Regions from separate parts of the Pseudomonas sp. GW821-FHT01E05 genome, predicted to be linked through region 3. Evidence: predicted binding sites of a transcription regulator. Region 3 holds the regulator's gene; each other region holds the start of a gene.
The links. Region 3 encodes FliA, which starts transcription of late flagellar genes. Its sites were predicted from a motif close to CTAAAGTTTNNNNNNNNNNNGCCGNTAA; they were not measured.

Region 1 (7,723 bases), on a different contig from region 3:
GTGCGACACTTGGTCGCGTAGAGGCAGGGAACTACCGCATCCTGAGCGGATGCGGCAGCGAAGCAGTCACCGGTTATTCGCTTTTGCTTTCAGTACGCCCCTGTTCATCAGTACTGCGCGACAGGCTGAAAACATACGCGGCCAGCAGTTGCACCTTGTCGTTGCCGAGCAGTTCGTTCTGCGCCGGCATATGGCCCTGGCGGCCATGACGAATGGTCTGTTGCAGTTGCGCCAGGCTTGTACCGTAGATAAATCCGGCCGGTTGCGTCAGATTCGGCGCTCCCATGGCTTCAGTGCCCTGGCCGTTTGCCCCATGACAGGCTACACAGGTGGTGCTGAATACTTGCTGTCCGGCTTGCAGATCGGCGCCGCTGTCGGCAGGCAATGGCAGCCCTGCCAGCTCATGACGGACATAGGCCGCCACGTTCTTGACTCCCGTTTCACCGAGGATTTCACCCCAGGCCGGCATGGCCGCCATGCGACCGCCCATGATGGTGGTTTTGATCGTGTCGGCGCTGCCGCCCCAGCGCCAGATGTTGTCGGCGAGGTTGGGGAAGCCGAACGCGCCCTTGGCATCCGAGCCGTGGCAAACCGCGCAGTTGGAGGCAAACAGGCGACCTCCCATCTTCAATGCTTGCGGATCTTTGGCGACGTCTTCCAGGGGCATAGCGGCGAATTTAGCGAAGATCGGACCGAACCTGGCGTTGGCCTTGTCCATTTCCTTTTCCCATTCGTGTACGCCGGTCCAGCCGTTTTCATAGCCCGGCAGCACGCCTTTCCAGTTGCCCAGGCCGGGGTAGAGGACCAAATAGCCCACGGCAAACACCAGGGTGCCGGCGAAGAGCATGAACCACCATTGCGGTAACGGGTTGTCGTACTCCTCGATGCCGTCGAAGCTGTGGCCCATGGTCTGGTCGACACTGCCTTTGGTTTCGCCCTTGCGCGTACCGATCAATAGCCAGGTCAGACCAATCAGGCTGCCAATGGTCAGTACGCAGATGTACGTACTCCAGAAGGTGGTCATGGCCGAATGCTCCTTGTCGCGTGCTCTTCGAATTGAGCGTCATCAGGTTGAAGGCCGGGCGTTTGCACACCGGGCATCGGTTCGTCGGCAAACGGCAGCAGGCGCGCCTGAGCGAACTCAGGATTGCGCCTGGCGTTGAAGACCCAGAGCGACAGGCCGATGAAGGCGATCATCACCACCAGCGTGCCGAGGCCGCGGATCATTCCACTATCGAGTTCAAAACCCATGGCTCACCTCTTGCTCTTGATCGCAGTGCCAAGCACTTGCAGGTAAGCGACCAGTGCGTCCATTTCGGTCTTGCCCTTGAGTGTCTCGGTGGCGCCGGCAATGTCGGCGTCGGTGTACGGGACGCCAAGGGTGCGCATCACCCGCAGCTTGGTTTCGGTGTGGCTGCTGTCGAGCGGATTGGCCACCAGCCATGGGTAGGCGGGCATCTTCGATTCCGGCACCACGTTGCGCGGGTTGTACAAGTGCGCGCGGTGCCAGTCTTCGGAGTAGCGACCGCCGACCCGGGCCAGGTCTGGCCCCGTGCGTTTGGAGCCCCAGAGGAACGGGTGATCCCACACGCTTTCCCCGGCCACCGAGTAGTGGCCGTAGCGCTCGGTTTCGGCGCGGAACGGACGAATCATCTGCGAGTGGCAACCGACGCAGCCTTCGCGGATATAAATGTCGCGACCTTCCAGTTGCAAGGCGGTATAGGGCTTCATGCCCTCGACCGGTTTGTTGGTCACGTCCTGAAAGAACAGCGGGACGATCTGGGTCAGACCACCGATGCTGACGGCCAGAACCATCAACAGCAGCAACAGGCCGACGTTTTTCTCGATTGTTTCGTGTTTCATGGCGGACTCCTCAGGCCATCTGCGCCGCGGTGGCGACTTCGGCAGGCTCGGCAGCGCGCACGGTGCGCCAAGTGTTGTAGGCCATCAGCAACATGCCGCTGAAGAAGATCGCGCCCCCCACCAACCGCACGACGAAGCCTGGATGGCTGGCTACCAGGGTTTCGACGAAGGAGTAGGTCAGCGTGCCGTCTTCATTGACTGCGCGCCACATCAGGCCCTGGGCGATGCCGTTGACCCACATCGAGGCGATGTAGAGCACGGTGCCAATGGTTGCGAGCCAGAAGTGCGCGTTGATCAGGCCGATGCTGTGCATGGCCGGGCGGCCGAAGATTTTCGGGATCATGTGGTACAGCGCGCCGATCGAGATCATCGCTACCCAGCCCAGAGCGCCAGCGTGAACGTGACCGATGGTCCAGTCGGTGTAGTGGGAGAGGGCGTTGACGGTCTTGATCGCCATCATCGGCCCTTCGAAAGTCGACATGCCGTAGAACGCCAGGGAGACCACCAGGAAGCGCAGGACCGGGTCGCTGCGCAACTTATGCCAGGCGCCCGACAGGGTCATCATGCCGTTGATCATCCCGCCCCAGCTGGGCGCCAGCAGAATCAACGACATCACCATGCCCAGTGACTGTGCCCAGTCCGGCAGTGCGGTGTAGTGCAGGTGGTGCGGGCCGGCCCAGATGTACAGGGTGATCAGTGCCCAGAAGTGCACGATCGACAAACGATAGGAGTAGACCGGACGCTCGGCCTGCTTGGGCACGAAGTAATACATCATCCCGAGAAAGCCCGCGGTGAGGAAGAAGCCCACGGCGTTGTGGCCGTACCACCACTGAACCATGGCATCGGTCGCCCCGCCGTAGAGCGAGTAGGACTTGGTCAGGCTGACCGGAATTTCCATATTGTTGACGATATGCAGAATCGCCACGGTGATGATGAACGCACCGAAAAACCAGTTCCCGACATAGATGTGCCTGGTCTTGCGCTTGATCAGCGTGCCGAAGAACACATAGGCGTAGGCGACCCAGACGATGGTGATCAGGATGTCGATCGGCCATTCCAGCTCGGCGTACTCTTTGGAGCTGGTGTAACCCAATGGCAGGCTGATGGCCGCCAGCAGGATCACCAGTTGCCAGCCCCAGAAGGTGAATGCGGCGACTTTCGGTGCAAACAGCTGCGTTTGGCAGGTGCGTTGTACTGAATAGAAGGAGCTGGCAAACAGCGCGCAGCCACCGAAGGCGAAAATCACCGCATTGGTGTGCAAGGGGCGCAGGCGACCGAAACTGGTCCACGGCAGGTTGAAGTTGAGTTCGGGCCAGACCAATTGGGCAGCGAGAAAAACCCCGAGTCCCATGCCGACGATGCCCCACACCACCGTCATAATGGCGAATTGGCGGACCACCTTGTAGTTATAGGCGGTACTGATAGAAGTGTTCATGGTTCCCCATCCACGGTTCAGCTGAAGTGAAAGCGCCTGCGCACGGCAACGGCGCGCTCACTTCTTCTGGAGTTATAGGCAGACTAAAAGCGAGGCAAGCATGGACAAAGAGCACAAGGCCAGTATTGACGGGGATCAATGGGGCAAGTGCCTGCGGGATCACGGCTGGCTGTGGAATGCCGCGCAACTATCCGCTGCGACGGCTGAGCCGCTGACGCTGATCCTGGCCCACGGTGCCGGTGCGCCGATGGACAGCAGCTTCATGAGTGACATGGCCGCACGCCTTGCCGGGCGCGGGATCAACGTGCTGCGCTTTGAGTTTCCCTACATGGCCCAACGACGCCTGGACGGCGGTAGACGCCCGCCTAATCCAGCGCCAAAACTGCTGGAATGCTGGCGCGAGGTGTATACCCAAGTGCGACGCCATGTCGCTGGGCGTTTGGTCATCGGCGGCAAGTCCATGGGCGGGCGCATGGCCAGTTTGCTGGCGGATGAATTGCAGGCGGATGCGCTGGTGTGTCTGGGGTATCCGTTTTATGCGGTGGGTAAACCGGAAAAACCTCGAGTCGAGCATCTGGCCGAATTGAGAACCCCGACCTTGATCGTTCAGGGTGAGCGGGATGCATTGGGTAATCGGCAGGCGGTGGAGGGTTACGTATTGTCGCCGAGCATCGAGGTGATGTGGCTGGTGGCGGGGGATCATGACCTTAAGCCGTTGAAGGCCTCGGGCTTTACCCATGAGCACCATTTGGAGTCTGCTGCCAAAAAGGTCGCCGAATTTCTCCGTTAAGTGATCATTCCCACCCTCCGCGTGGGAATGCCGCCAGGGACGCTCCGCGTTCCGCTTCTGGATGTGACGCAGAGCGTCACGGGAGGCATTCCCACGCAGAGCGTGGGAATGATCGGTAGGGGTGCATCTGTCAGCGGTTAAAGCGTTCCACCAACGAATACTGGGTATTCGCTGTACGGGTCAACTCTTCACTGAGCAGTGCCGAGTTTTGCGCTTGTTCCGAGGTCTGATCAGCCAGCTGCGCGATGGTGCTGATATTGCGGCTGATCTCTTCAGCCACTGCGCTTTGTTCTTCGGTCGCAGCTGCAATCTGAGCGGTCATGTCGGTGATGTTGGCCACCGCTTCGCTGATGCCCACCAACGCCTTGTCGGCCTCGAGTACCCGCGCGACACCTTCTTCAGCCTGGCGATGGCCGGCGTCCATGGTTTGTACGGCGGTGCTGGCGGTCTGTTGCAGTTTGGCGATCAGGCTGTGGATCTGCCCGGTGGACTCACTGGTACGTTGCGCCAGTTGCCGTACTTCATCGGCAACCACCGCAAAGCCACGCCCCATTTCCCCGGCGCGGGCCGCTTCGATGGCGGCGTTCAAGGCCAGCAGGTTGGTCTGGTCGGCGATGCCTTTGATCACATCGACCACGCCGCCGATTTCGTCGCTGTCTTTGGCCAGTTGGGTTACCGTGGCGCCGGTTTCACCGACCACCTGGGACAGACGCTGGATGGCTTCGCGGGTTTCGCCGGCGACGTCGCGGCCGCGACTGGTCAGGCGATTGGCTTGCTGAGTGGCGTCGGCGGTGCGCTGGACATGGCTGGCGACTTCCTGAGTGGTGGCAGCCATCTGGTTGACGGCAGTGGCCACTTGCTCAGTCTCAACCCGCTGGCGCTCCAGCCCGGTGGAGCTCTTGTGGGCCAGGGCGTCGGATTGACGGGCTTGCTCGTTCAGGTGCTCGGCGGTGTCCTGGAGGCGGGTCAGACAGGTTTTCAGGCGTGCCTCCTGGCTGAGAATGGACATCTCCAGGCGTGCCTGGGCGCCGCGACTGTCGGTGTACATCTGTGCGATCAGCGGGTCCGAGGTGGTCTGTTCAGCCAGGCGCAGCAAGCGCTTGAGGCCACGTTGTTGCCAGCTCAAACCGAGCAGACCCAGCGGCACCGAGAGCCCGGCAGCCAGGGCGAAGCCCCAATGGGAGTTGAGCCAGATGCCAATCAGAAAGCTGAGCTGGCTGACCAAAATGAACGGCAACCAGTCTTGCAGCACCGGCAACCATTTATCACTTTGAGGAATGGCCGACTTGCCCTGGTTGATACGTTGGTAGAGCGCTTCGGCGCGGTGGATCTGTTCGGCGGTGGGTTTGACCCGTACCGACTCGTAACCGACCACCTGATTGCCTTCGAAAACCGGTGTGACATAGGCGTTGACCCAGTAGTGGTCACCGGATTTACAGCGATTCTTGACAATACCCATCCAGGGCAAGCCTTGCTTCAGAGTGCCCCACATGTGCGCAAACACCGCTGCCGGGACGTCTGGATGACGTACCAGGTTGTGCGGTGCACGGATCAGTTCCTCACGAGAAAAACCACTTATTTCAACGAAAGCGTCGTTGCAGTAGGTAATCACGCCTTTGGCATCGGTGGTGGAAATCAACCGTTGCTGAGCCGGGAAGGTACGTTCACGTTGTGTAACGGGTTGGTTGTTACGCATGGTTTTTCAATCCGCAAGGCTTTGTCAGGTTGTCGGCAGTGCCTGGGGATTATTGAAAATATTTTTCAAAAATCGGTGGTGCGTCTCAGGTGAGCGGTTTGCGCCTTGAAATGGATAGTGAATGGACTGTTGCAGAATTTTGCGCAGAGTCGGCCAAGTTGTTCTTCCTGACCGACAATGGTACTGAAGCTCATGTTATCTGGTACTTCAGTACCTGTTTGGTCCGGTAATGTCTTATCCAGCCAGCATCGGATAAGTAAACAGCCCGAAGTGCAACAGATTCAAACCAAAGTGCGTGGCGATTGCCGCGCTCAGTCCGCCAAAACGGTAGGCCAGGCCGTAGCCGACTCCGGCAATACTCGCCAGCAATACCCATTGCCAGCCGGCGCCCAGATGCACCAGGCCAAAGAGCAGCGCCGCGAATATCAGTGCAAGGGTTTCGCCATAAGGCAGCTGTTTGAAGCGCTGGCTCAAACCGCCCTGAATATAGCCACGAAACAGGGCTTCCTCGACCAGAGTCACCAACAGCAGGTTGTTCAGTACCCAAAGCCAACCTTGATCCGGCCACTTCGGTTCCCAATGAGTGACGCCCAGCAACACCGCACCACCGAGCGCGGCCAGTGCACTCAGGGTCAAGGCCAGGGCGGTCGCGTACAGCGAAAGACGCAGGGAGCGCCGTCCGACAATCCATGGGCATACCAGCAACAGCCAGAAGCCAATCAGCGGTTTGTCCAGATTGAGGTACATCGAGAACGGCACTGCATCTTCGGTAAAGACTTCGGGGCCAATGACGCTACCGTTGTAGAAGCCCGGTAGCCAATGCAGAGCCAGCGCGAGGGCCAGTACCACGAACAAGCCGTGTCCGAGATAACGGCCATAACGGCTCTTTTGCTGGCGCACGGCAAAACCTGCAAACAGCAGCAAGGCAACGGCGATCAGTGCTTGCACCTCCAGTTGTCCGGCAAACATTGCCAGGCTGTAGCCGATGCAGAGGAGTGCCAGATAAAGCCATGGCAAAACGATCATGTGAAGTCCTTTCAGGCGGGAGTCTTACCTTAAAAAGCTGGAGCGGTCTGAGTCGCCCGGATCGTCCGAATGCGCCCGAACCTATCGGGGGCGCAATTATAAACAGAGGAACACTCGCATCAGCCAAACAAAAACACCGCCCGAAGGCGGTGTTTCAGGTGAGGTGGAATTACGACGCGATCAACTGCCGCAACACGTAATGCAGAATCCCCCCCGACTTGAAGTACTCAACTTCATTCAAGGTGTCGATCCGGCACAGCACTTCGATCTTCTCGCTGCTGCCGTCTTCACGGGTGATCACCAGTGTGAGGTTCATGCGCGGTTGCAGTTCGACGCCGGTCAAGCCCTGAATATCCAGGGTTTCCTTGCCTGTCAGTTTCAGGCTCTTGCGGTTCTGATCAAGTTTGAACTGCAACGGCAGTACGCCCATGCCCACCAGGTTGGAGCGGTGGATACGCTCGAAACTCTCGGCGATCACCGCCTTGACTCCCAGCAGGTTGGTGCCCTTGGCTGCCCAGTCGCGGCTTGAGCCGGTGCCGTATTCCTGACCTGCGATCACCACCAGTGGAGTGCCGGCTGCCTGATAACGCATGGCTGCATCGTAGATGGGCAGTTTTTCGCCGGTGGGGATGTAGATCGTGTTGCCGCCTTCTTCGCCCCCGAGCATTTCGTTGCGGATACGGATGTTGGCGAAGGTGCCGCGCATCATCACTTCATGGTTGCCGCGACGTGAGCCATAGGAGTTGAAGTCGCGCGGCTCCACACCCAATCCGCGCAGGTAGCTCCCGGCAGGGCTGTCGGTCTTGATGTTACCGGCAGGGGAGATGTGGTCGGTGGTCACCGAGTCGCCGAGCAGCGCCAGAACCCTCGCGCCCTTGACGTCTGCGACTACCGGCAACGGGCCTGCGATGTC
Region 2 (7,723 bases), on a different contig from region 3:
ATGCGCCTCTGCATCACGTCGCCATGCCAGACAGTATGTCGAGCTCGCCTCTGGTGGCAGCGCTTGACCCGCGGGTCGATGAGCAGGTCGTGCACGAACAGATGCAAAATGCTGTAAACCTGGAGCCTGAGCCGGAGCACGAAGTGGATGTAACGCCCGAGGAGCCAGATCCGGAGCCTGCGCAAAGCTTCACTCAGGTAAGGCCTTAGAAAAAAACGGGCAGTCACCGAAAGGGACTGCCCGTTTTTTATTGAGGTGTTGACTCAGAAATCGTCTTTATCAAAGCGGCGTGCTTCGCGCTGAAGCTGATAGACGAAACGCTCGACCTGGCGTTGAACCTGGCCGCTCATGTTGTGAAAGCGTACGCCGGCGAAGGTGGTGTCGATCCGCTCTTCGTGATGCAGATAACGCAATTCGACTGGCGCCGTCATTTTGCCGAAGGGCAGGGCGGCAATGAATCGGTCGTAGACCTCGCCCAGTTGCAGGCGGTCGGAGATGTCGCCTTCAAAGCGCAACTTGCAGCCGGTAGCCGAGATATCCAGCAGTTTACCCTTGATCGGGGCTTTAAGCTTTTCGCCGCCGAGTTCGATGTTGACCAACTGAGCCAGTTTCAACGCTGCACGAAACGCATTGCGACGTTGGTGATAGACCACTTCATCAGGCATTGTGCCGCGATAGCAGCGACTGCCATTGGATTCGTCGATCGTCAGAGTGCCGGTGCTTTCCCAGGCAATCCGCACGCCGTCGTGGAAACCTTCGACGCGAAACGCTTCGCCATTGAGCAGAAAGCGTTCGCCATCGCGAGGAATCATCTCGTCCAGGGCGATCATGGTGCTGTCTCGATCGACTTCGACCAGATAGCTCTGAAAGCGCTGGGTGCGCTCATGAAAAGTGATGATCAGTGGATCATGGCTCTCTTGCAGCAACCGCAGATTGGCGGCAATTTCCAAAGGGGTAGTGAGCGCCTTTGGTGGCTGCGGAGCATCTTCTGCGTTTAAGGCATTGAACACGGTTCATCAATCTCCAGACAAATACGACACACGCAAGAGCCGGCATTTTGCCAGCATGTTTCGCGTCTTGATAGAGCGCTCATCTCTGAATTCAAGCCTGACTAAGTGGGCGGGGCTTCGCAAGCTTGGAGGTTGATCCGCGGGCATCATAAAGGGCAGGAGGTTCGCCACCGGTGAGAATCTTCAACTGATTGGCGGTGGTGGCTTGCTGTATCTGGATCGAACGACCGTTGAGTTCGTTGGCTGCCTGGCAGTTGGCCAGAAGCTGATTGAGTTCGTCGCTCTGAGACAGCAGTTGATCGCCAATGGACGATTGCTCTGCAAGTCGTTCCAGGCCGCTTCGACTGGCCGGCAGGTTCAGGCTGATGAGGATCTGGCTGCGTAAACGCCCATGCTGTTCAAGCAAAATGATCAGCGCCTGTTTCTGCGCGAGAATATCTTCGAGCAGTGGCATGTCGCGACCGTGCAAAGCGAGGGCCTCGGTTTGCAGCAACTCCAGCAACTGTTGAGCTGGAGCAAAATCGTCAGTGATCAGTTGCAGTAAATTTGTGTCGTGCATGGCTGGCCTTGGGTTTTAAGCGTCCAAAAGCCTGGCGCAGGCCTTTGGCTAGCGCTGGGCTTCGAAGTTGAGCAGTTTGCTGGCTACACGGTTGCTGTCGACTTTATAGCTGCCATCGGCAATCGCTTGCTTCAACTCGGCCACGCGGGCTTTGTCGACAGCAGGTTGATCGCGCAGCGTGTCAGTGACCTTCTGCAACTGTTGAGCCTCATTACTGAGGTGAACCGACTCCCCGCTTTGGCTGGTACTGGCCTGTTCGGCCGGGGTAATCACCGGCGCGGATTTGCCGGCGTCGCCGGTTTCCTTGCTGCCGCTGGTACGCGTACTGCCTGTGGGTGAGGGGGAGCTGTTTAAACGGCTGAAATCGATGACCATGATAGAAAACCTCTGGGTATTTGGACGCTTGCCATGTTTTCGGCCATACCCGGTAAAACTTTAGGCTCAATTTTCGATGAGCCGGCGCGAGTCGGCACCTGCCTTGCTTGAGGCACAGTTTAGGGAACGCCTGAGTGCAGCGCCAGTTCCCTACATGGCGACGTCCACCTGGCCCGGCGCGGTCACGCGCGCTTTGATTACCCGTTGAGAGTTCAGATTCTTGACCCTGATCTGTTCGCTCAGACCGCCGTTGGACAACGCTTCGCCGGGCATTCGCACATTGAGCGTACCGCTGCGAACGGATATCACCACTTGATCGCCTTTGCGAACGACCTCCGCCTGTTCCATGTGGACAAGGGTAATGACCTGATCGCTGACCATTGGTCGGACGAGTTTCTGACCGATGGCCTGATCGACCGACGTCAGATAACCCTGATTGATCAGGCTGATGTCGCGCTCGCGCAGGATGACGTCCTCAGGTTCGATGATGCCGGCGCGTTTAAGTGGGCGAGTGGTGGTAACGACCTCTCGAAACAGGCGCACTTGAGCGGGAACGAAGACGGTCCAGGGCGAGGCGCCATCGCAACGCACCTTTACGATTACGTGGCCCAAAGGCTGAGCCGGACTTTCCAGCGTCGCTGTCAATTCCTTGTCGCATAGCGGCATGCGCAAGCGAGGGTCGAGTTGATTGACCTGAATTTCGTAGCGTCCTTCGGTGTGGCTGGTTGCCAGATAATCTTCTACGGTGAATTCAAGAAAGCCTTGAGTGACGCCGATAAGCAGATCAGGCAAGGTAACCGGGTCAGCAACGGCAGGGCTGCCAGCGGTGAAAAAGCACAACGCTGACAACGCGCAAAGCAATTTGCGATACGTTGATGTCAGGTGTCGGAAAAATGTCGTTTTTGCGTTCATAGCAGTTAAAAAGCAAGCCCCGTGCCGTTTAGTGATGAATGTGCATCGGATCTTAAGCGTTGGTGTAGGAGTCTGGGCATGGCTGGTGTAATGGATTCGGTGAACCAGCGCACGCAACTGGTAGGGCAGAATCGCCTTGAGCTGTTGTTGTTCCGTCTTGACGGCCAGCAGCTGTATGGGATCAACGTGTTCAAGGTTCGGGAGGTGCTGCAATGCCCCAAACTGACCCTGCTGCCTAAATCCAGTCCTGTCGTGTGCGGTGTCGCAAATATTCGGGGGGCGACCATTCCGATTCTTGATCTGGCAATGGCGACCGGTTCTGGCGGTTTGCAGGATCAAAGCAATCCCTTCGTAATCATCACGGAGTACAACACCAAGACCCAGGGTTTTTTGGTCAGGTCGGTCGAGCGCATCGTCAACATGAACTGGGAGGAGATCCATCCGCCACCCAAGGGCACCGGGCGCGATCATTATTTGACGGCAGTGACCCGGGTCGACAATCAGTTAGTCGAAATCATCGATGTCGAGAAGGTCCTGGCTGAAGTGGCGCCGGCGTCGGAATCCATTTCGGCGGGTGTGGTGGACGTTGAAACGCAGCGCAAGGCGGTTTCCCTGCGGGTGCTGACGGTCGACGATTCGTCGGTAGCGCGCAAGCAGGTCACGCGTTGTCTGCAGACCGTCGGGGTCGATGTAGTGGCATTGAACGACGGCCGACAGGCGCTGGATTACCTGCGCAAGCTGGTCGAGGAGGGCAAGAAGCCGGAAGAAGAGTTCTTGATGATGATTTCCGACATCGAGATGCCCGAAATGGACGGCTACACGCTCACGGCCGAGATCCGCAGCGATCCACGCATGCAAAAGCTACATATCATCCTGCATACTTCGTTGTCAGGTGTATTCAATCAGGCGATGGTGAAGAAGGTCGGTGCCGATGACTTCCTTGCCAAATTCCGTCCTGATGACCTGGCGTCCCGGGTAATCGACCGGATCAAAGCAGCAGATAACAGCTAGGGCGTTTGCCCTTGGCGGTCAACACGATTTAAGAGGCGGCATCATTGTCTACGGGTAATTTGGATTTCGAACAGTTCCGGGTCTTCCTGGAAAAAGCCTGTGGCATTTTGCTCGGTGAAAACAAGCAGTATCTGGTGTCGAGCCGTCTCAATAAACTCATGGAGCAGCAGGGCATCAAATCGTTGGGTGAGCTGGTTCAGCGCATTCAGACCCAGCCGCGCAGCGGGTTGCGCGAGATGGTGGTGGATGCCATGACTACCAACGAAACCCTGTGGTTTCGTGACACCTATCCGTTTGAAGTATTGAAGAACAAAGTATTGCCCGAGTCGATCAAGGCCAGTCCTGGCCAGCGCCTGCGCATTTGGTCGGCGGCGTGCTCGTCGGGGCAGGAACCGTACTCATTGTCCATGTCGATCGATGAGTTCGAGCGGACCAACATGGGTCAGCTGAAAATGGGTGTGCAGATCGTTGCCACCGATTTGTCCGGCACCATGCTGAACAACTGCAAGACCGGCGAATACGACAGTCTGGCCATTGGCCGCGGTCTCTCCGCGGAGCGGCTGCAACGGTACTTCGATCCGAAAGGGCCGGGGCGTTGGGCGATCAAGGCACCGATCAGGAGTCGGGTGGAGTTTCGTTCGTTCAACCTGCTCGATAGCTATGCAAGTCTTGGCAAGTTCGACATCGTGTTCTGCCGCAACGTGCTGATCTACTTCTCCGCTGAAGTGAAGAAGGACATCCTGCTGCGGATTCACAGTACGTTGAAGCCAGGTGGCTATCTGTTCCTCGGCGCATCCGAAGCGCTGAATGGCTTGCCGGATCACTACCAGATGGTCCAGTGCAGTCCTGGAATCATCTACCAGGCGAAGTGATTTGCCAGCGTCATAAAAAACGGGAGTCCTCAGGGACTCCCGTTTTTTGTCCTCCGAAATGATCGTTCCCACGCTCCTGCGTGGGAATGCATCCCGTGACGCTCTGCGTCACATCTCGAAGCGGACGCAGAGCGTCCATGGCGGCATTCCCACGCAGAGCGTGGGAACGATCACGGATCTCATGCATCCCGACATCTCGAGCGGCAGAAAAGCGGCAGGCGGCGGAAATCAGTTGCCGCTTTTCTGGCATTGCCACCTTGCCGATGCCCGCAAAGCCCCGGTTTACGGCCTTTCGTGAATTGGCACGACGCTTGCTATGTTCATCGCACGAAAAATCTGGTCACCCGAAGGTTTCCCGGCATGAGCATCAGCTTCGATAAAGCGCTCGGTATCCATGAACAAGCCCTGGGCTTCCGCGCTCAGCGTGCTGAAGTTCTGGCCAACAACATCGCCAACGCTGACACCCCTAATTACAAGGCTCGGGATCTGGATTTCTCTGCCGTGCTTGCTGCGCAGAATGAAAAGACCAAGAGCGGCACTTTCGCGTTGAACATGACCAATAGCCGTCATATCGAAGCCGAAGGTCTGGGAAATGGCGACGAGACGTTGCTGTATCGCACGCCAATGCAACCCTCGATTGACCAAAACACCGTGGACGCCCAGCTGGAACAGTCGAACTACGCGGAAAATGCGGTCAACTTCCAGGCCAGCTTCACGCTGCTCAACAGCAAATTCAAAGGGCTGGTGTCAGCCCTGCGCGGAGAGTAATCCATGTCTCTTGCCAGTGTTTTCAATATTGCCGGTAGCGGCATGAGTGCTCAAACCACTCGTTTGAACACCGTCGCCAGTAACATCGCCAACGCCGAGACCGTGTCTTCGAGCATCGACCAGACCTACCGGGCCCGTCACCCAGTGTTCGCCACCATGTTTCAGGGTGGTCAGAGCGGCGGCAGCAGTTCGCTGTTCCAGAGCCAGGATGCCGCCGGCCAGGGCGTACAGGTGCTGGGTGTGGTTGAAGACCAGAGCAACCTGGAGGCGCGCTACGAACCGAACCATCCGTCAGCCGATGCCAAGGGCTATGTCTACTACCCCAATGTCAATGTGGTTGAGGAAATGGCCGACATGATTTCCGCCAGTCGCTCGTTCCAGACTAATGCGGAAATGATGAACACCGCCAAAACCATGATGCAGAAAGTCCTGACCCTCGGTCAGTGATAAGGGGCGACTCAGATGACGAGTGTTACCGATACCACGAGCGGCCTGGATCTCAGCCAGATCCTTGCTAACTCTTCGGTCAAGACCAGTACCACCAGCACCTCGGGTCTTGCGGCGGCAACCAGTGGCACTACGGGCAAGAATGCCTTGGGCAAGGATGCTTTCTTGCAGCTGCTGGTCACCCAGTTGAAGAACCAGAACCCGCTGTCGCCGCAGGACAACAGTGCGTTTGTCGCTCAGCTGGCTCAGTTCAGCAGCCTGGAAGGCATCACCACGCTGAACACTTCGGTCAACTCCATCGCGAGTACCTTCCAGTCGTCGCAGGCGTTGCAGGCTTCTTCCCTGGTGGGTCGCTCGGTGGTTGCTCAAACCGGTACAGCCGTGGTCGATACAACCAAGAGCCTGACGGGCAGTGCAGTGATCCCCTCGTCGGTTGCCGACGCTACCGTGAGCATCACGGATAAAAACGGCAATGCGGTGAAAACCATCGACCTGGGTAGCCAGAGCGCCGGTAACGCCAGTTTTGTCTGGGATGGCACCAACGATGCCGGTGTCAAGGTCGATCCGGGCACTTATACCTTCAAGGCGAATGCCACGATCGATAGCAAGTCGACGGATTTGGTCACTTATCTACCGGCAACGGTCAACAGCGTGACCTTGAGTCAAACAGGTGGCGAGATGATGCTCAACCTTGCCGGTCTGGGCGCTGTTGCCCTGTCGAAAGTACAAACTATTGGTCTATAGAGCCAGCTTACGCGGCGCAAGGAGTGGAATATGTCTTTCAATGTCGGCCTTAGCGGTCTCTATGCAGCCAACAAACAACTGGACGTGACCGGCAACAACATCGCCAACGTCGCGACCACAGGCTTCAAGTCTTCCCGTGCGGAATTCGCCGACGTCTACTCGGCCACCAAGTTGGGTTCGGGTAGCAAAAGCGTCGGCAATGGCGTGGCTCTGGCCAACGTTTCCCAGCAGTTCACTCAAGGTGATGTGAACAACACTGGCAACGTGTTGGACATGGGCATTCAAGGGCAAGGCTTCTTCGTCTTGAGCAGCAACGGCTCGCAGACCTATACCCGTGCCGGTACGTTCAAGACCGACAAGGACGGCTATGTCACCAACACCGATGGCACTGCTCGTCTGCAAGGTTATGGTGTGGATGCCAATGGCAAGATCGTCAACGGTGTGCTGACCGACCTGCGGATCGACACGTCCAACCTGGCGCCCAAGGCTACTGGCGCGGTGTCTTCGACCGTCAACCTGAGTTCGACCGCGGCGGTTATCGATCAGACCGTTCTCCCGTTCGATCCAAATAACGTCAACACCTACACCAAGTCGTTCAGTACGCCAATCTATGACAGTCAGGGCAATCAGCACACCATGGATCAATACATGGTCAAGACCGCTGCTAACACCTGGAGTACCTACACCCTGGTAGATGGTCGTAACCTCAATGGCAGTACACCGACGGTGGGTGGTGCGACAGATCCCGTCGCTTCGACTATTACCTTTGACTCGGCAGGCAAACTTGTATCGGTGGCCACACCACCGAATACGCCGGCTGCACCTAACGCAACCAACAGCCTGCAATTGGTCGGCTGGGTTCCAGGCACTGTGACCAACGGAGTCTGGGCGGCCAACGGTTCGAGTGCGAATGCTGCGGGTGTGGCGATCGACCTGACCAATACGACTCAGTTCAACGCTGACACTGCTCGCTCGCTGCCGACCCAGGACGGTTATGCAACTGGTCAGATCACCAACCTGACCAT
Region 3 (7,723 bases):
GGCGAAGTTTTTGCTGGTGCTGTTTGTGGCGCTCTCGGTGCTTTCCTCGGATATCGACGACCTGCTGCGCATCGCTCATGAGCCGCTGGAGCAGGCGGTCATTCACAGTGTTCAATTGGTGGGGTGGAGCACCTTGTGGATGGCCTGCGGCCTGATTCTGATCGCTGCGGTGGACGTGCCGGTGCAGCTCTACCAGAGCCATCAAAAGCTGCTGATGACCAAGCAGGAAATACGTGACGAGCACAAGGATCAGGAAGGTCGGCCTGAGGTCAAACAGCGGATTCGTCAGTTGCAGCGAGAGATGTCCCAGCGGCGGATGATGGCGGCGATTCCCGAGGCGGACGTGGTCATCACCAACCCGACTCACTATGCGGTGGCCCTCAAATACGATCCGGAAAAAGGCAGCGCGCCGGTGCTGCTGGCCAAGGGCAGTGATTTCCTGGCCTTGAAAATTCGTGAAATCGCCGTAGCCAACGAAGTCCTGCTGCTCGAATCGCCAGCCCTGGCCCGTTCGATCTATTACTCCACCGAACTTGAGCAGGAAATCCCGGCGGGGTTGTATCTGGCGGTGGCCCAGGTCCTGGCCTACGTCTACCAGATCCGTCAGTACCGAGCCGGCAAAGGCAAGCGTCCGGATCCGTTGAAAGATCTGCCGATTCCGCAGGAATTGCGGCGCGACTCGTAATTACCGGTGATAGTCCCGGCCCCCGCATGTTTTCTGAATAAACTCGTTGCCCTTGAGTCCATCGCGAGCAAGCTCGCTCCTACGTGGGTAGGGGTTTGATGTCCGAATGTGGCCCATTGTAGGAGCGAGCTTGCTCGCGATAGCGCCCTCCCGGGCACTGCAAATCCTTGATCCTTATGCATCTTTCATAGCCCACTATTTCCTGTCTGCGCAAAAGTTGGAAGGCTTCTTGCAGTAGCCCCCGTGCGTCGCTTCAGGCGTCAAAAGTTTGCTTCAGGGAACGGGGAATACCGGTGGATCGCTCTCAGTTAATCAACGCCGCTCGCAGCAACCTGGCTGACCTCTCTCGAGGCAATCTGGGTGTGCCGCTGTTGCTGTTGGTCATGCTGGCCATGATGATGTTGCCGGTTCCTGCGTTCCTGCTGGACGTGTTCTTCACCTTCAACATTGCCCTGTCGATCGTCGTGCTGCTGGTCTGCGTTTACGCGTTGCGGCCGCTGGACTTTGCGGTGTTTCCGACCATTTTGCTGGTGGCCACGCTGTTGCGGCTGGCGCTGAACGTGGCCTCCACTCGGGTGGTGATGCTCCACGGTCAGGAAGGTCATGCCGCCGCCGGTAAGGTGATCCAGGCCTTTGGTGAGGTAGTGATCGGCGGCAACTACGTGGTGGGTATCGTGGTCTTCGCGATTTTGATGATCATCAACTTTGTGGTGGTGACCAAGGGTGCCGGACGGATTTCCGAGGTGAGCGCGCGTTTTACCCTCGATGCGATGCCTGGCAAACAGATGGCGATCGACGCCGACCTCAACGCTGGCCTGATCGACCAGCCGCAGGCCAAGCTGCGCCGTCTTGAAGTGGCACAAGAGGCAGAGTTCTACGGCTCGATGGACGGTGCCAGTAAATTCGTTCGCGGTGACGCCATCGCCGGTCTGCTGATTTTGTTCATCAACCTGATCGGTGGTATGGCGGTCGGCATCTTCCAGCACGGCATGGGCTTTGGCGATGCGGGCAAGGTTTATGCGTTGCTGACCATTGGTGACGGATTGGTGGCGCAATTGCCTTCACTGTTGCTGTCGACGGCGGCGGCGATCATGGTGACCCGTGCTTCCGGTTCCGAAGACATGGGCAAGCAAATCAGCCGGCAAATGTTCGCCTCGCCCAAGGCCCTGGCGGTGGCGGCAGGGTTGATGGCGGTTATGGGGCTGGTGCCTGGCATGCCGCACGTTTCGTTCCTCAGCCTGGCTGCGGTGGCCGGTGGTATGGCTTATCTACTCTGGAAGAAGCAAAACGTTGTCAAGGTTCAGGCTCTGGAAGAGGTCAAGCGTCAGCAGGAGCTGCTGCCTTCACCGGCGCGTGCTCAGGAAACCAAGGAGTTGGGCTGGGATGACGTGACACCGATCGACATGATCGGTCTGGAAGTCGGCTATCGACTGATCCCGCTGGTGGACCGTAACCAGGGTGGTCAGTTGCTGGCGCGGATCAAGGGGGTGCGCAAGAAGCTCTCCCAGGATCTGGGCTTCCTGATGCCGACCGTGCACATCCGTGACAACCTCGATCTGGCGCCGAGTGCCTACCGCCTGACCCTGATGGGGGTGATCCTCGCCGAGGCGGAGATCTATCCGGATCGCGAACTGGCGATCAACCCTGGGCAGGTCTATGGCACGCTCAATGGCATCACCGCCAAAGATCCGGCCTTTGGTCTGGAGGCAGTCTGGATCGAAATCAGTCAGCGTCCTCAGGCGCAGTCTCTGGGTTACACCGTGGTCGACGCCAGTACGGTAGTGGCGACTCACCTCAATCAGATTTTGTACAAGCACTCCAGCGAGCTGATCGGCCACGAAGAAGTTCAGCAGCTCATGCAATTGCTGGCCAAAAGCTCGCCAAAACTGGCCGAGGAGCTGGTGCCGGGCGTTGTTTCGCTGTCGCAGCTGCTCAAAGTGCTGCAAGCATTGTTGGCCGAACAGGTTCCGGTTCGCGACATTCGCAGTATTGCCGAGGCCATCGCGAACAATGCGTCCAAGAGTCAAGATACTGCCGCTCTGGTGGCAGCCGTGCGGGTTGGCGTATCACGCGCTATCGTCCAAAGCATTGTAGGCACTGAGTCCGAGCTACCTGTGATCACCTTGGAACCAAGGTTGGAACAGATATTGCTCAATAGTCTGCAGAAGGCAGGACAAGGTCAGGAAGAGGGCGTTCTGCTGGAGCCAAGCATGGCTGAGAAGTTGCAGCGCTCGTTGATCGATGCGGCGCAACGTCAGGAAATGCAAGGTCAACCGGTGATTCTGTTGGTAGCAGGTCCGGTGCGCGCGATGCTCTCGCGGTTCGGACGTCTCGCAGTCCCGGGTTTGCACGTGTTGGCGTATCAGGAAATTCCTGACAACAAGCAAGTGACCATCGTTGCGACAGTAGGGCCCAACGGCTGAGGTAGTGGTTTATGCAAGTTAAGCGTTTTTTCGCCGCCGATATGCGTCAGGCCATGAAACTGGTTCGCGATGAGCTGGGCGCTGATGCCGCCATTATCGGCAATCGCCGGATCGCCGGTGGTGTCGAGCTGACTGCAGCCCTGGATTACAAACTGTCCGCGCTGGCGCCTCGTGTACCGAACATCGAGCTCGAAGACGAGTTGCGTAAAACCCAGTCGCGAATCGTCACGGCTCAGGCTGAACTGAGCCTGCGCGGTGACGGCGATTCAACCACCAATCGTCAGTTGTTCGCCGGTTTGCCGCTGACCGCCGCCGAACCGTTGATCGAGCCGACCTTCGCTGAGCCCCGTCGTCCAGCACCGGCACCCGCTGCTTCGCCTTCCGTGGATCAGCGCGTGTTTGACTCGATGCGATTCGAGCTCAGCGGTCTGCGTGAGCTGCTGGAAGTGCAGTTGGGCTCGCTGGCCTGGAACCAGTTGCAAGGCAGCCGGCCACAGCAGGCCAATCTTTGGCGTCGCCTGCAACGTATCGGTTTGTCCGGTCCGCTGTCGCGCGACCTGCTGGCACTGATTACTGAAATTGAAGAGCCACGTCAGGCCTGGCGCATGCTGTTGGCGCACCTGGCGCGGATGATCGCGACCCCCGAGATCGAGCCGCTGGAAGAGGGCGGGGTGATTGCCATGGTCGGTCCTGCCGGCATGGGCAAGACCACCACGCTGGCCAAGCTGGCGGCGCGTTATGTGCTCAAGTACGGCGCGCAGAACATCGCGCTGGTGAGCATGGACAGCTACCGTATCGGGGCCCAGGAACAGCTCAAGACCCTGGGGCGTATCCTCAATGTCTCCGTGACCCACGTCGACCCGGGCCAGTCCCTGGCGCAGGCGCTCGATCCGCTGTTGCGCAAGCGCGTCGTGTTGATCGATACCGCCGGCCTTCAGGCCAGCGACCCGGCGTTGCGCATGCAGCTGGAAAGCCTGGCCGGTCGCGGGATCAAGTCAAAGAATTATCTGGTGTTGGCAACAACCAGCCAGAAGCAGGTACTAACCGCCGCTTATCACAGTTACAAACGCTGCGGGCTGGCCGGGTGCATCCTGACTAAACTGGATGAAACGGCAAGCCTGGGCGAAGTGTTGAGTCTGGCGATCAGTCACGAGTTACCCGTTGCTTATCTGACCGATGGGCCGCGGATTCCGGATGATCTGCATTTACCACGCCGCCATCAATTGGTCAGTCGCGCCGTGAGTGTGCAGATGCAGGAAGAACCCAGCGAAGAAGCCATGGCTGATATGTTCGCTGACCTCTACCACAGCCCGACCAAGCGGGTCGGCTAAGGTAATAACGAATAGATTGCAGTGAATCTACATCGATGGTCTGCCATGCATTGTTTCAGTGGTGAACGCGCAGCCAGTTATGTGGCCTCCGTCTAAGTAAGACAAGGTATAGAAAGAACATGGGCAGCATGCATCCCGTACAGGTGATTGCGGTGACCGGCGGCAAAGGTGGCGTCGGGAAGACTAACGTGTCAGTGAACTTGTCCCTGGCTCTAGCTGAGCTCGGCCGGCGCGTCATGCTGCTGGATGCCGATCTGGGGCTGGCGAACGTCGACGTTCTGTTGGGACTGACACCCAAACGCACTCTGGCCGATGTGGTCGAGGGGCGTTGTGAGTTGCGCGATGTACTGCTTCAGGGGCCAGGCGGCATTCGCATCGTCCCGGCAGCATCCGGTACGCAGAGCATGGTGCATCTGAGCCCGGCCCAACATGCCGGTCTGATCCAGGCCTTTAGCGATATCGGCGACAACCTCGACGTGCTGGTGATCGACACCGCCGCCGGTATTGGTGATTCGGTTGTCAGTTTTGTTCGCGCGGCCCAGGAAGTGCTGCTGGTGGTCTGCGACGAGCCGACCTCGATCACCGATGCCTATGCCCTGATCAAATTGCTCAATCGTGACCATGGCATGAACCGCTTCCGTGTGCTCGCCAACATGGCGCAGAGCCCGCAGGAAGGTCGCAATCTGTTCGCCAAGTTGACCAAGGTCACGGATCGCTTCCTGGACGTGGCCTTGCAGTACGTCGGTGCGGTTCCCTACGACGAGTGTGTGCGCAAGGCTGTGCAAAAGCAGCGTGCGGTCTATGAGGCCTTCCCTCGTTCGAAGTGCGCCCTGGCGTTCAAAGCCATTGCTCAGAAAGTCGATACCTGGCCGCTGCCTGCCAATCCACGCGGGCATCTGGAATTCTTCGTCGAGCGGCTGGTGCATCAAACGGCAGGGCCGGTGCTATGAGCGCCAGCGGGTACAACCTCTACAAGGCGTCGGCACGTGACAGCCAGTACGAGCTGATCGAGCGCTATGCGCCACTGGTCAAGCGTATTGCCTACCACTTGCTGGCACGCCTGCCAGCCAGTGTTCAGGTCGAGGATCTGATCCAGGCCGGGATGATCGGCTTGCTGGAAGTGTCGACCAAATACGACGCCAGCAAGGGCGCGAGTTTCGAGACTTATGCGGGGATCCGCATTCGTGGCGCGATGCTCGATGAAGTGCGTAAAGGTGACTGGGCTCCACGTTCGGTACACCGCAATACCCGGATGGTCAGTGACGCAATCCGCTCAATTGAAGCTAAAACCGGACGTGACGCTAAAGATCACGAGGTTGCGGCCGAACTCCAATTGAGTCTCGATGATTATTACGGGATTTTGAACGACACCTTGGGTAGTCGGTTGTTCAGCTTCGACGATCTGTTGCAGGACGGCGAGCATGAAGGGCTGCACGAGGATGGCGCGAGTGCTCATCTCGAGCCGTCGCGTGATCTGGAAGATGAACGCTTCCAGGCTGCGTTGGCGGACGCGATTGCCAATTTGCCGGAGCGTGAGCGACTGGTGTTGGCGCTGTACTACGACGAAGAGCTGAACCTCAAGGAAATCGGTGAGGTCCTGGGAGTCAGCGAATCGCGGGTCAGCCAGTTACACAGCCAGTGCGCGGCCCGTTTACGGGGGCGTTTGGGGGAGTGGCGAGCGCGCTGACAGGCAGTGTGGGGACACTGCGAACGAGGCTGGTATGGCGTAGCCGCACCGGTCACGGCCCGTTGTGCTCCATGCAACCGTTGAGTGTTACGCCGAATTGATTGAATGGCGCGTTCAGGTGCTGGGCGCGTTTTAAGACTGCTTGGAGGTCGAATTGGACAAGAACATGAAAATCCTCATCGTTGATGACTTCTCAACGATGCGGCGGATCATAAAAAACCTGTTGCGTGACCTTGGGTTCACCAACACGGTCGAGGCGGATGATGGTACTACCGCGATTCCGGTCCTCAACAGCGGGAGCATCGACTTTCTGGTAACGGACTGGAACATGCCCGGCATGACCGGTATCGACTTGCTGCGCCACGTGCGTGCCGATGAAAAGCTCAAGCACCTGCCGGTGTTGATGGTGACGGCCGAAGCCAAGCGCGAGCAAATCATCGAAGCCGCTCAGGCCGGCGTGAACGGCTATGTGGTCAAACCATTCACGGCTCAGGCGCTGAAAGAGAAGATCGAAAAAATCTTCGAACGCATCGGTTGATATGCGGAGCCAGTCCGCCACGGGGGAGCTATGGAGCATAACGAATCTTCACTGGGCGATTTTGAATCGACCCTGAAAAAACATGCCAGCGAACTGGTCGAAAGCCTTGAAAAAGGTAAATTCGGCGACGCCGTGCAACTGATCCATGAGCTCAACCAGACCCGTGATCGCGGCCTGTACCAAGAGGTAGGCAAGCTCACCCGCGAGCTGCATAGCGCAATTGTCAATTTTCATATTGACCCGCACATGCCGCAAGCCGAGGAGGTTTCACAGATCACGGATGCCACTGAGCGCCTGTCCTATGTGGTCAGGCTGACCGAGGCTGCGGCCAACCGCACCATGGACCTGGTCGAGAACAGCACCCCGTTGGTCAATGGCCTGAGCACCGAGGCTCAGGCCTTGAGCGTGGACTGGGGGCGGTTCATGCGTCGTGAAGTCGGTGCCGAGGAGTTCCGTGAACTGGCCCGGCGGGTAGACGGTTTCCTGACGCGTAGCGAGCAACAGACTCGTGTCGTGTCGAGCAATCTCAACGACATCCTGCTGGCTCAGGATTACCAGGACCTCACAGGCCAGGTGATCAAGCGCGTGACCCAATTGGTCACGGAAGTCGAAAGCAATCTGCTCAAACTCGTGTTGATGGCCAGTCACGTCGACCGGTTTGCGGGCATTGAACATGACCGCGAATCGATCCTCGCGGAAAAAGATCCGGAAAAACATCTGTCTCAGGGTGAAGGTCCGCAGATTCATGCCGATAAACGTGAAGACGTTATGTCCGGTCAGGACGATGTAGACGATTTGCTTTCCAGCCTTGGATTTTAGGCCGACTTATCAGGAGCACCCATACACATGAGCTTCGGCGCCGATGAAGAGATCCTTCAGGATTTCCTGGTTGAGGCCGGCGAGATTCTTGAGCAACTGTCCGAACAACTGGTTGAGCTTGAAAGCCGACCAGATGATGCGGACTTGCTCAACGCAATTTTTCGCGGTTTTCACACTGTAAAAGGGGGCGCCGGCTTCCTCCAGCTCAACGAGCTGGTGGAGTGCTGTCACATCGCCGAG
Region 4 (7,723 bases), on a different contig from region 3:
TGGTGCTGGGCGCAGCTGTCCAGCCATTGATTGTTGGCCTGGCTGATGTTCAGGGTCTGGCCGTTTTCCAGTTTGAGTTCGTAACGGGTGGCGCTGCCCTGGTACTGGATGTCGTGAAGCAGGCCGCTGACTTCGATTTCGTGGCTGGCCGCAGGACCGTCAGCGAAACGCACATGTTCCGGGCGAATCGAGAAGGGCTTGGTACTGCCGCTCAACTGTTGGGCCAGCTCGCCACGGATAACGTTAGAGGTGCCGACGAACTCGGCGACAAATGTGGTGGCCGGTTTCATGTAGAGGTTGCGCGGGGTGTCGACTTGCTCGATGCGGCCCTTGTTGAATACCGCCACACGGTCGGACATTGACAGTGCTTCAGTCTGATCGTGGGTGACGAAAATAAAGGTGATGCCGAGCTGGCGTTGCAGCTTCTTCAACTCCCCCTGCATTTGTTCGCGCAACTTCAGGTCGAGGGCGCCCAGGGGTTCGTCCAGCAGCAGCACCCGAGGACGATTGACCAGTGCGCGGGCCAGGGCGACTCGCTGGCGCTGACCACCGGACAGTTGCACCGGCTTGCGTTCGCCGTAACCGCCGAGGGCGACCATGTCGAGGGCTTCTTCGGCGCGCATCAGGCGTTCGGTCTTGCCGACGCCCTTGACCTTCAAGCCATAGGCCACGTTGTCCCGTACGTTCATGTGCGGGAACAGGGCGTAATCCTGGAACACGGTATTCACGTCACGCTGATACGGCGGCAGCCCGGCGGCTTCTTCGCCATGAATGCGGATCGAGCCGGCGCTTGGTTGTTCGAAACCGGCAATCAGGCGCAGGCACGTGGTTTTGCCCGAGCCGGAAGGGCCAAGCATGGAAAAGAACTCGCCGTCCTGGATGCCGATGGAAACCCGGTCAACGGCTTTCACTTCGCCGAACTGACGGGAAACGTTGGTGAACTGGACTGCAAGCGTCATGGTGCGGTGCTCCAAAAAGGCGAAAGCCGTCGCAGCGGCCCTTGCCTGGACTTCTGAGAAATCTGAATATCGATCGATCGTTCCCACGCTCCGCGTGGGAATGCCTCACCGGACGCGCAGCAATCGCTTCGGCATGTAACGCGGAGCGTCACTGGCTGCAATCCCACGCAGAGCGTGGGAACGCGTTGTCAGTAGCTACCGGAATGACTTTTAGCGACCGCCCATGATCGCGATGTAGTCCTGGGTCCAGCGGCTGTATGGCACGAACTTGCCGCCCTCGGCTTGCGGGGTTTTCCAGAAGGCGATCTTGTCGAACTGGTCGAAACCGTTGGTCTTGCACCCTTCAGCACCGAGCAACTCGCTCTCTTTGCAGGCCGCCGGAACCGCTGGCAGCGAGCCGAACCAGGCGGCTACGTCACCCTGGACCTTGGGTTGCAGGGACCAGTCCAACCACTTGTAGGCGCAATTGGTGTGCTTGGCATCGGCGTGCATCATGGTGGTGTCGGCCCATCCAGTTGCGCCTTCCTTAGGGATGGTCGAAGCGATCGGCTGTTTCTCGTTCATCAGGCCGTTGACCTGATACGGCCAGGCGCTGGAGGCCACCACGCCTTCGTTTTTGAAGTCACTCATTTGCACGGTGGTGTCATGCCAGTAGCGGTGGATCAACGGTTGCTGGGCTCGCAACAGATCAAGCACGGCTTTGTACTGGGTTTCAGTCAGTTCATAAGGGTTCTTGATGCCCAGTTCCGGTTTGCTCGACTTGAGGTACAGCGCCGCGTCGGCGATGTAGATCGGGCCGTCATAGGCCTGCACACGACCCTTGTTGGACTTGCCGTCCGGCAGGTTCTGCGCATCGAACACTACGGCCCAACTGGTGGGCGCCTGCTTGAACACAGTGGTGTTGTACATCAGCACGTTCGGGCCCCACTGATAGGGCGCGCCGTAGGTCTGCTTGTTGACCACGTACCAAGGCCCGTCCTTGAGGCGTGGATCGATGTTCTTCCAGTTCGGGATCAGCGCGGTGTTGATCGGCTGAACACGCTTGCCAGCGATCAAGCGCAAAGAGGCGTCGCCGGAAGCGGTGACTAGGTCGTAACCGCCCTTGGCCATCAGGCTGACCATTTCATCGGAGGTGCCGGCGGTTTTGACGTTGACCTTGCAGCCGGTCTCTTTCTCGAAACCGGTCACCCAGTCGTAGTTTTTGTCACTTTCACCACGTTCGATGTAGCCCGGCCAGGCCACGATATCCAGTTGTCCTTCGCCGGCGCCAACGGCTTTCAGCGGTTCGGCGGCCTGGATGCTGGCGCTGGCCAGCAGTGCGGTGGTGATTGCACTGAGCAGTGCGGTCTTGTGCACGAACATGGGGTTCCCTCTTCTTTAATTATGGTCGGGGCAGTTGGTGAACGTGGTGAAGCCAGGCCTTTTGAGGCTATTTATTGGAGTAGTGCGTTAATTCAGGTCATTGCCGTGGCGCGCCATGATGTGCCGCACCACGCTGTAATCCTGTAGCGAATCGCTGGACAGATCCTTGCCATAGCCTGAGCGTTTCAAGCCGCCGTGGGGCATTTCGCTGACCAGCATGAAATGGCTGTTGATCCAGGTGCAGCCATACTGCAAACGCGCCGCGACCTGCATCGCCTTGTCCAGATTCTGGGTCCAGACCGACGACGCCAAGCCGTACTCGGAGTCGTTGGCCCAGTCCACTGCTTGCTCCAGTGCTTCAAAGCGGGTCACGGTGACGACTGGGCCGAACACTTCACGCTGGACGATTTCATCACTCTGTTTGCAGCCGGCGAGCAGGGTCGGCTGGTAGTAGAAACCCGCGCCGGAATGCACGGCGGCGCCGGTGACGCGCTCGATGTGCGGCTGACCAAGGGCGCGTTCGACGAAGCTGGCCACGCGGTCGCGCTGACGGGTGCTGATCAGCGGGCCGATCTCGTTATCAGTGTCGCGTTTGCCGGCAAAACGCAGGCTGCTGACGGCGGCGCCAAGCTCGGCGACCAGGCGATCATGGATCCCGGCCTGGGCGTAAATCCGGCAAGCCGCGGTGCAGTCCTGCCCCGCGTTGTAGTAGCCGTAGCTGCGCACACCTTCGACTACGGCTTGAATGTCGGCGTCATTGCAGACGATCACCGGCGCTTTACCGCCGAGCTCGAGGTGGGTGCGTTTGAGGGTTTTCGCCGCGGCCTGGAGGATTTTCTGCCCGGTGACGATATCGCCGGTCAGCGAAACCATGCGTACTTTCGGGTGGCTGACCAAATGGCTGCCGACGCCTTCACCGCCGCCGCAAATGATGTTGATCACCCCGCGTGGCAGCAATTCGGCCAGCGCCGGGGCCAAGGCCAGAATCGATAGCGGTGTGTGTTCGGATGGCTTGAACACCAGGGTGTTGCCCGCCGCCAGGGCCGGAGCGATTTTCCAGGCGGCCATCATGATGGGGTAGTTCCAGGGGGCGATCGAGGCGACCACGCCAATCGGATCGCGACGGACCATGCTGGTGTAGCCCGGCAGGTATTCACCGCTGAGCTGGCCAGTCTGACAACGCACGGCGCCGGCGAAGAAACGGAACACGTCGACCGTGGCGTTCAGGTCGTCCTGACGCGCCAGGTGCAGCGGCTTGCCGCAGTTCAGCGATTCGAGGCGGGCGAGGTGATCGGCCTGTTTTTCAACGGCGTTGGCGATGGCCAACAGAATGTTCGAGCGTTGCTGCGGGGTGGTTCGCGACCAACCGGCAAAGGCGCGATGGGCAGCCAGAACGGCGCTTTCAACTTGTTCGGTACTGGCTTCGGCGATATGCGTCAGCACTTCACCCGTGGCCGGGTTGAGAATAGGTTCGACAAAACCCTGGCCTGCGACTAATTCACCATCGATCAATAAAGCGGTGAACAACGGGGTCTGCACGCCAGCCATTTTTCGGGTTCTCTTTTCTTGTGTGGCCATGGTGCTCCCCTGGGACTGGAGCCCGGCCCTCTCTTATAGATGCACAGAGACTAGTGGCCGGAGCTACGGTCGACAAATACTAAATACTGAAGGCTACGTTCGATTAAATAGATGGCTTGCGCCCGGCGTGGGGTTGCTCGCGGGCCACGGTCAGGAATGGGTCCACCAACGCGGGGCGTGCGGTGCCGCGACGCCAGGCCAGGCCGACGTCCAGGGTCTGGCTCAGGTCCGCCAGTGGCCGCGCCTCGATGATGTCGCCCTCCAGTGACCACGGGCGGTAGGTCATGTCCGGCTGAATCGACACACCAAGACCGGCCGCCACCAGGCTTCGCACCGCTTCGGTCGAGGCTGTGCGCAAGGTGATGCGTGGCTGCAACCCCGCGCTGGACCACATGCGCTGGGCGTTGCGGTCCATTTCATCGACGTTGAGCTGTATCAGCGGTTCGCGGGCGACGTCGGCGAGGTTGATGCTGTCGTGCTCCAGCAACGGGTGCTGAGCCGGCAGCCACAGGCGATGGGGCGAGTGGGTGAGCACCTCGGTTTGCAGGGCGTGGCGGTCTTCCAGGTTAGAGAGGATCAGCACCCCGACATCGATTTCACCGCTGACCAGCAAATGCTCGATATACGGGCGCTCATCCTCCATCACGCGGATTTCCACGTTCGGGTAGGCACGCTGGAAGCGGGTGAGCAAATCGGCGAGGTAGTAACCGGCCACCAGGCTGGTCACGCCGACAATCAACTGCCCGGCCACCTGGTCGGTGCTTTGTTGCAAGCTACGCTTGGCGTTGTCGACCGTGGCCAGGATCAAGTGCGCCTGGCGCAGGAACTGGTGACCCTGGTGGGTCAGGGTCATGCCCTTGGCATGTCGATTGAACAGGTTGACGCCGATTTCCTGTTCCAGTTGCTGGATTGCCAGGGTCAGTGTCGATTGGGAAATATAGACCGCCTGGGCGGCGGCCGAGATCGAGCCGGTTTCGGCCACAGCGATGAAGTGGCGGATTTGACGCAAGGTCATCATGGGGGAATTACCGGTTAGACGGTTTTATAGATTTGCTTGAGTGTATATCTTTTTAATCGATGGCCTGGTTCAGGACCGGGGCTTCGGTCAGGGCCAAGCAACATCTGGAAGCATTCTCGCCACGTGGAGGAGGGCGCTTCGATCTACGCTGTGGGCCTCAATGATCTGGTTAACCCCCGGTTTTGGAGGTGGCAAATGAATACACGCAGTTTGCTCGATCAGTTGCTCAAGTCCGGTCAGGACATATTGCAAAACAAGGCCGGCGGCACTCAGAACAAATCGGTATCGGATAACGGCGCACTGGGCAGCTTGCTCGGCGGCAGTTCGGGCGGGCTCGGCAGAGTTTGCTCTCAGGTGTTGGTGGCGGCGCGCTGGCGGCGGGCGCGATGGGGCTGTTGCTGGGAAACAAAAAAGCCCGCAAATTTGGCGGCAAGGCACTGACCTACGGCGGTCTCGCCGCGTTGGGCGTTTTGGCCTACAAGGCATACGGCAATTGGCAGGCACAGCAGGCTGGCGCACCACAGGCTGAGCCGCAAACCGTCGACCGCTTGCCGGCAGCGCAAGTTGAATTGCACAGCCAGGCGATCCTCAAGGCGCTGGTCGCTGCCGCCAAGGCCGACGGCCATGTCGATGAACGCGAGCGAGCGCTGATCGAGGGCGAATTCACCAGGCTGGACAACGATCAGGACCTGCAACGCTGGCTGCACGCCGAACTCAACAAACCCCTGGACCCGGCCGATGTCGCCCGCGCCGCCAGCACCCCGGAAATGGCCGCCGAGATGTACATCGCCAGCGTGATGCTGGTGGATGAAGAGAACTTCATGGAGAAGTCCTATCTGGATGAACTGGCGCGCCAGCTCAAGCTTGAGCCAGGCTTGAAAGCCGAACTGGAGAAACAGGTGCGCCAGGTTTCGCTGTGATCAGAGAAAGCGGGGGAATCGAAAGGATCGTCACTTTCTGCCCCACAGTAGCCATCCAGAGCAGATGCTGACTTTCTTCACCCTGGGTGAGACGTGGTGCGCAACCCACTGCTAAATGATGAGCCGCCCTCGGCTATACTCCCCTCCATTTGAATGCCCCCCGAGGATTGACTGTGAAGAACTGGACGTTGCGCCAACGCATTTTGGCGAGCTTTGCGGTAATTATCGCCATCATGTTGCTGATGGTCATGGTCTCGTTCTCCAGTCTGCTGAAGATCGAGACCAGCGAGGAAACGGTCCGAACGGACGCTGTTCCGGGGGTGTATTACAGTTCGATGATTCGCAGCGCCTGGGTCGACAGCTACGTCCTGACCCAGCAGATCGTTGGCCTCTCCGGAAATCGGGACATCAGCGCTGCTGACCAGGCGTTGTACAAGAGCTTCGAAGAGCGCTTGAAGGCGCAGATGGATAACTATCGCAAAACCGTCTTCGACTCGGACGATCGTGCCTCTTTCGACGAGTTTGAAGTGCGTCATCAAGCGTTCGATCAAACACTGAAGAACGTCATCGATCTCTATCAGCGCAAAGAATACGAACAGGCTCGCCTCGCGCTGGAGAATGAACTGACGCCTGCGTGGATCGCTGGCCGCAAGCATTTGAACGGCATGATCGACCGCAATCGTGATCAGGCGGGTAATGCCACCGGGGCTATCGGTTCCGCGGTAACCGCAGCAAAAATCAGTATGGGCGTCTCTTTACTGATCGCGGTAATCGCTGCCGGTCTGTGCGGTCTGCTGCTGATGCGCGCAATCATGGCGCCGATGAACCGGATCGTGCAGATCCTCGACATCATGCGTACGGGGGACTTGAGCAGGCGCTTGAATCTGGAGCGCAAGGACGAATTCGGTGCCGTAGAAACCGGCTTCAACGACATGATGACCGAGCTCACTTCTCTGGTTTCCCAGGCCCAGCGCTCTTCGGTGCAGGTCACTACCTCGGTCACGGAAATTGCCGCCACCTCCAAGCAGCAGCAGGCTACTGCGACAGAGACCGCTGCCACCACCACGGAAATCGGCGCCACGTCGCGAGAAATCGCTGCGACATCGCGCGATCTGGTGCGCACCATGACCGAAGTTTCTACCGCCGCCGACCAGGCTTCGGTGCTGGCCGGTTCTGGTCAGCAAGGCCTGGCCCGCATGGAAGACACCATGCACTCGGTGATGGGGGCGGCCGATCTGGTCAACGCCAAACTGGCGATCCTCAATGAGAAGGCCGGCAACATCAATCAGGTGGTGGTGACCATCGTCAAGGTCGCCGACCAGACCAACCTGCTGTCCCTCAACGCTGCGATCGAAGCCGAGAAGGCCGGTGAATATGGCCGCGGTTTCGCGGTGGTGGCTACCGAAGTACGGCGTCTGGCGGATCAGACCGCCGTGGCCACCTATGACATCGAGCAGATGGTCCGTGAGATCCAGTCGGCGGTGTCGGCGGGTGTCATGGGCATGGACAAGTTCTCCGAAGAAGTGCGCCGTGGCATGTCCGAGGTTCAACAGGTAGGCGAGCAGCTGTCGCAGATCATTCATCAGGTTCAGGCGCTGGCGCCGCGGGTGTTGATGGTCAACGAAGGCATGCAGGCCCAGGCCACCGGTGCCGAGCAGATCAACCACGCGTTGGTGCAGCTGGGCGATGCCAGCAGCCAGACGGTAGAGTCCTTGCGTCAGGCCAGCTTCGCCATCGATGAGCTGAGCCAGGTGGCGGTGGGGCTGCGTAGCGGCGTCTCGCGTTTCAAAGTCTGATGAGCGAGTTCGCGGCGAAACGCGGCGCCGGAATGACGCCGAAACATTCGTTGTTTTTGCTGTTCCGTATCGGCAACGAACGCTATGCCC

Region 1: the regulator FliA is predicted to act here: its motif matches at 5,814-5,841, upstream of AC07W5_RS07460 (methyl-accepting chemotaxis protein).
Region 2: the regulator FliA is predicted to act here: its motif matches at 1,981-2,008, upstream of flgM (flagellar biosynthesis anti-sigma factor FlgM).
Region 4: the regulator FliA is predicted to act here: its motif matches at 5,949-5,976, upstream of AC07W5_RS10105 (methyl-accepting chemotaxis protein).

The regions. Positions count from the first base shown of each region.
Region 1 is NZ_JBWKWW010000003.1:191,898-199,620, reverse strand. Features, by position in the region: gene ccoP (cytochrome-c oxidase, cbb3-type subunit III) at 74-1,024, opposite strand; gene AC07W5_RS07480 (cbb3-type cytochrome oxidase subunit 3) at 1,021-1,251, opposite strand; gene ccoO (cytochrome-c oxidase, cbb3-type subunit II) at 1,255-1,863, opposite strand; gene ccoN (cytochrome-c oxidase, cbb3-type subunit I) at 1,874-3,298, opposite strand; gene AC07W5_RS07465 (alpha/beta family hydrolase) at 3,399-4,088, shown strand; gene AC07W5_RS07460 (methyl-accepting chemotaxis protein) at 4,219-5,784, opposite strand; gene AC07W5_RS07455 (CPBP family intramembrane glutamic endopeptidase) at 6,019-6,810, opposite strand; gene acnA (aconitate hydratase AcnA) at 6,980-7,723, opposite strand, start outside.
Region 2 is NZ_JBWKWW010000009.1:222,713-230,435, reverse strand. Features, by position in the region: gene AC07W5_RS21095 (MFS transporter) at 1-209, shown strand, start outside; gene AC07W5_RS21090 (flagellar brake protein) at 264-1,010, opposite strand; gene AC07W5_RS21085 (flagella synthesis protein FlgN) at 1,102-1,569, opposite strand; gene flgM (flagellar biosynthesis anti-sigma factor FlgM) at 1,618-1,944, opposite strand; gene flgA (flagellar basal body P-ring formation chaperone FlgA) at 2,095-2,856, opposite strand; gene AC07W5_RS21070 (chemotaxis protein CheV) at 2,935-3,867, shown strand; gene cheR (protein-glutamate O-methyltransferase CheR) at 3,912-4,739, shown strand; gene flgB (flagellar basal body rod protein FlgB) at 5,100-5,507, shown strand; gene flgC (flagellar basal body rod protein FlgC) at 5,511-5,954, shown strand; gene flgD (flagellar hook assembly protein FlgD) at 5,970-6,698, shown strand; gene flgE (flagellar hook protein FlgE) at 6,729-7,723, shown strand, end outside.
Region 3 is NZ_JBWKWW010000010.1:149,366-157,088, reverse strand. Features, by position in the region: gene flhB (flagellar biosynthesis protein FlhB) at 1-685, shown strand, start outside; gene flhA (flagellar biosynthesis protein FlhA) at 979-3,108, shown strand; gene flhF (flagellar biosynthesis GTPase FlhF) at 3,120-4,439, shown strand; gene fleN (flagellar synthesis regulator FleN) at 4,559-5,389, shown strand; gene fliA (RNA polymerase sigma factor FliA) at 5,386-6,126, shown strand; gene AC07W5_RS21975 (chemotaxis response regulator CheY) at 6,293-6,664, shown strand; gene AC07W5_RS21970 (protein phosphatase CheZ) at 6,695-7,483, shown strand; gene AC07W5_RS21965 (chemotaxis protein CheA) at 7,511-7,723, shown strand, end outside.
Region 4 is NZ_JBWKWW010000004.1:184,428-192,150, reverse strand. Features, by position in the region: gene AC07W5_RS10130 (ABC transporter ATP-binding protein) at 1-959, opposite strand, end outside; gene ydcS (putative ABC transporter substrate-binding protein YdcS) at 1,170-2,321, opposite strand; gene AC07W5_RS10120 (gamma-aminobutyraldehyde dehydrogenase) at 2,409-3,899, opposite strand; gene AC07W5_RS10115 (LysR family transcriptional regulator) at 4,003-4,917, opposite strand; partial or broken gene AC07W5_RS10110 (tellurite resistance TerB family protein) at 5,113-5,837, shown strand; gene AC07W5_RS10105 (methyl-accepting chemotaxis protein) at 6,011-7,633, shown strand; gene AC07W5_RS10100 (chemotaxis protein CheW) at 7,633-7,723, shown strand, end outside.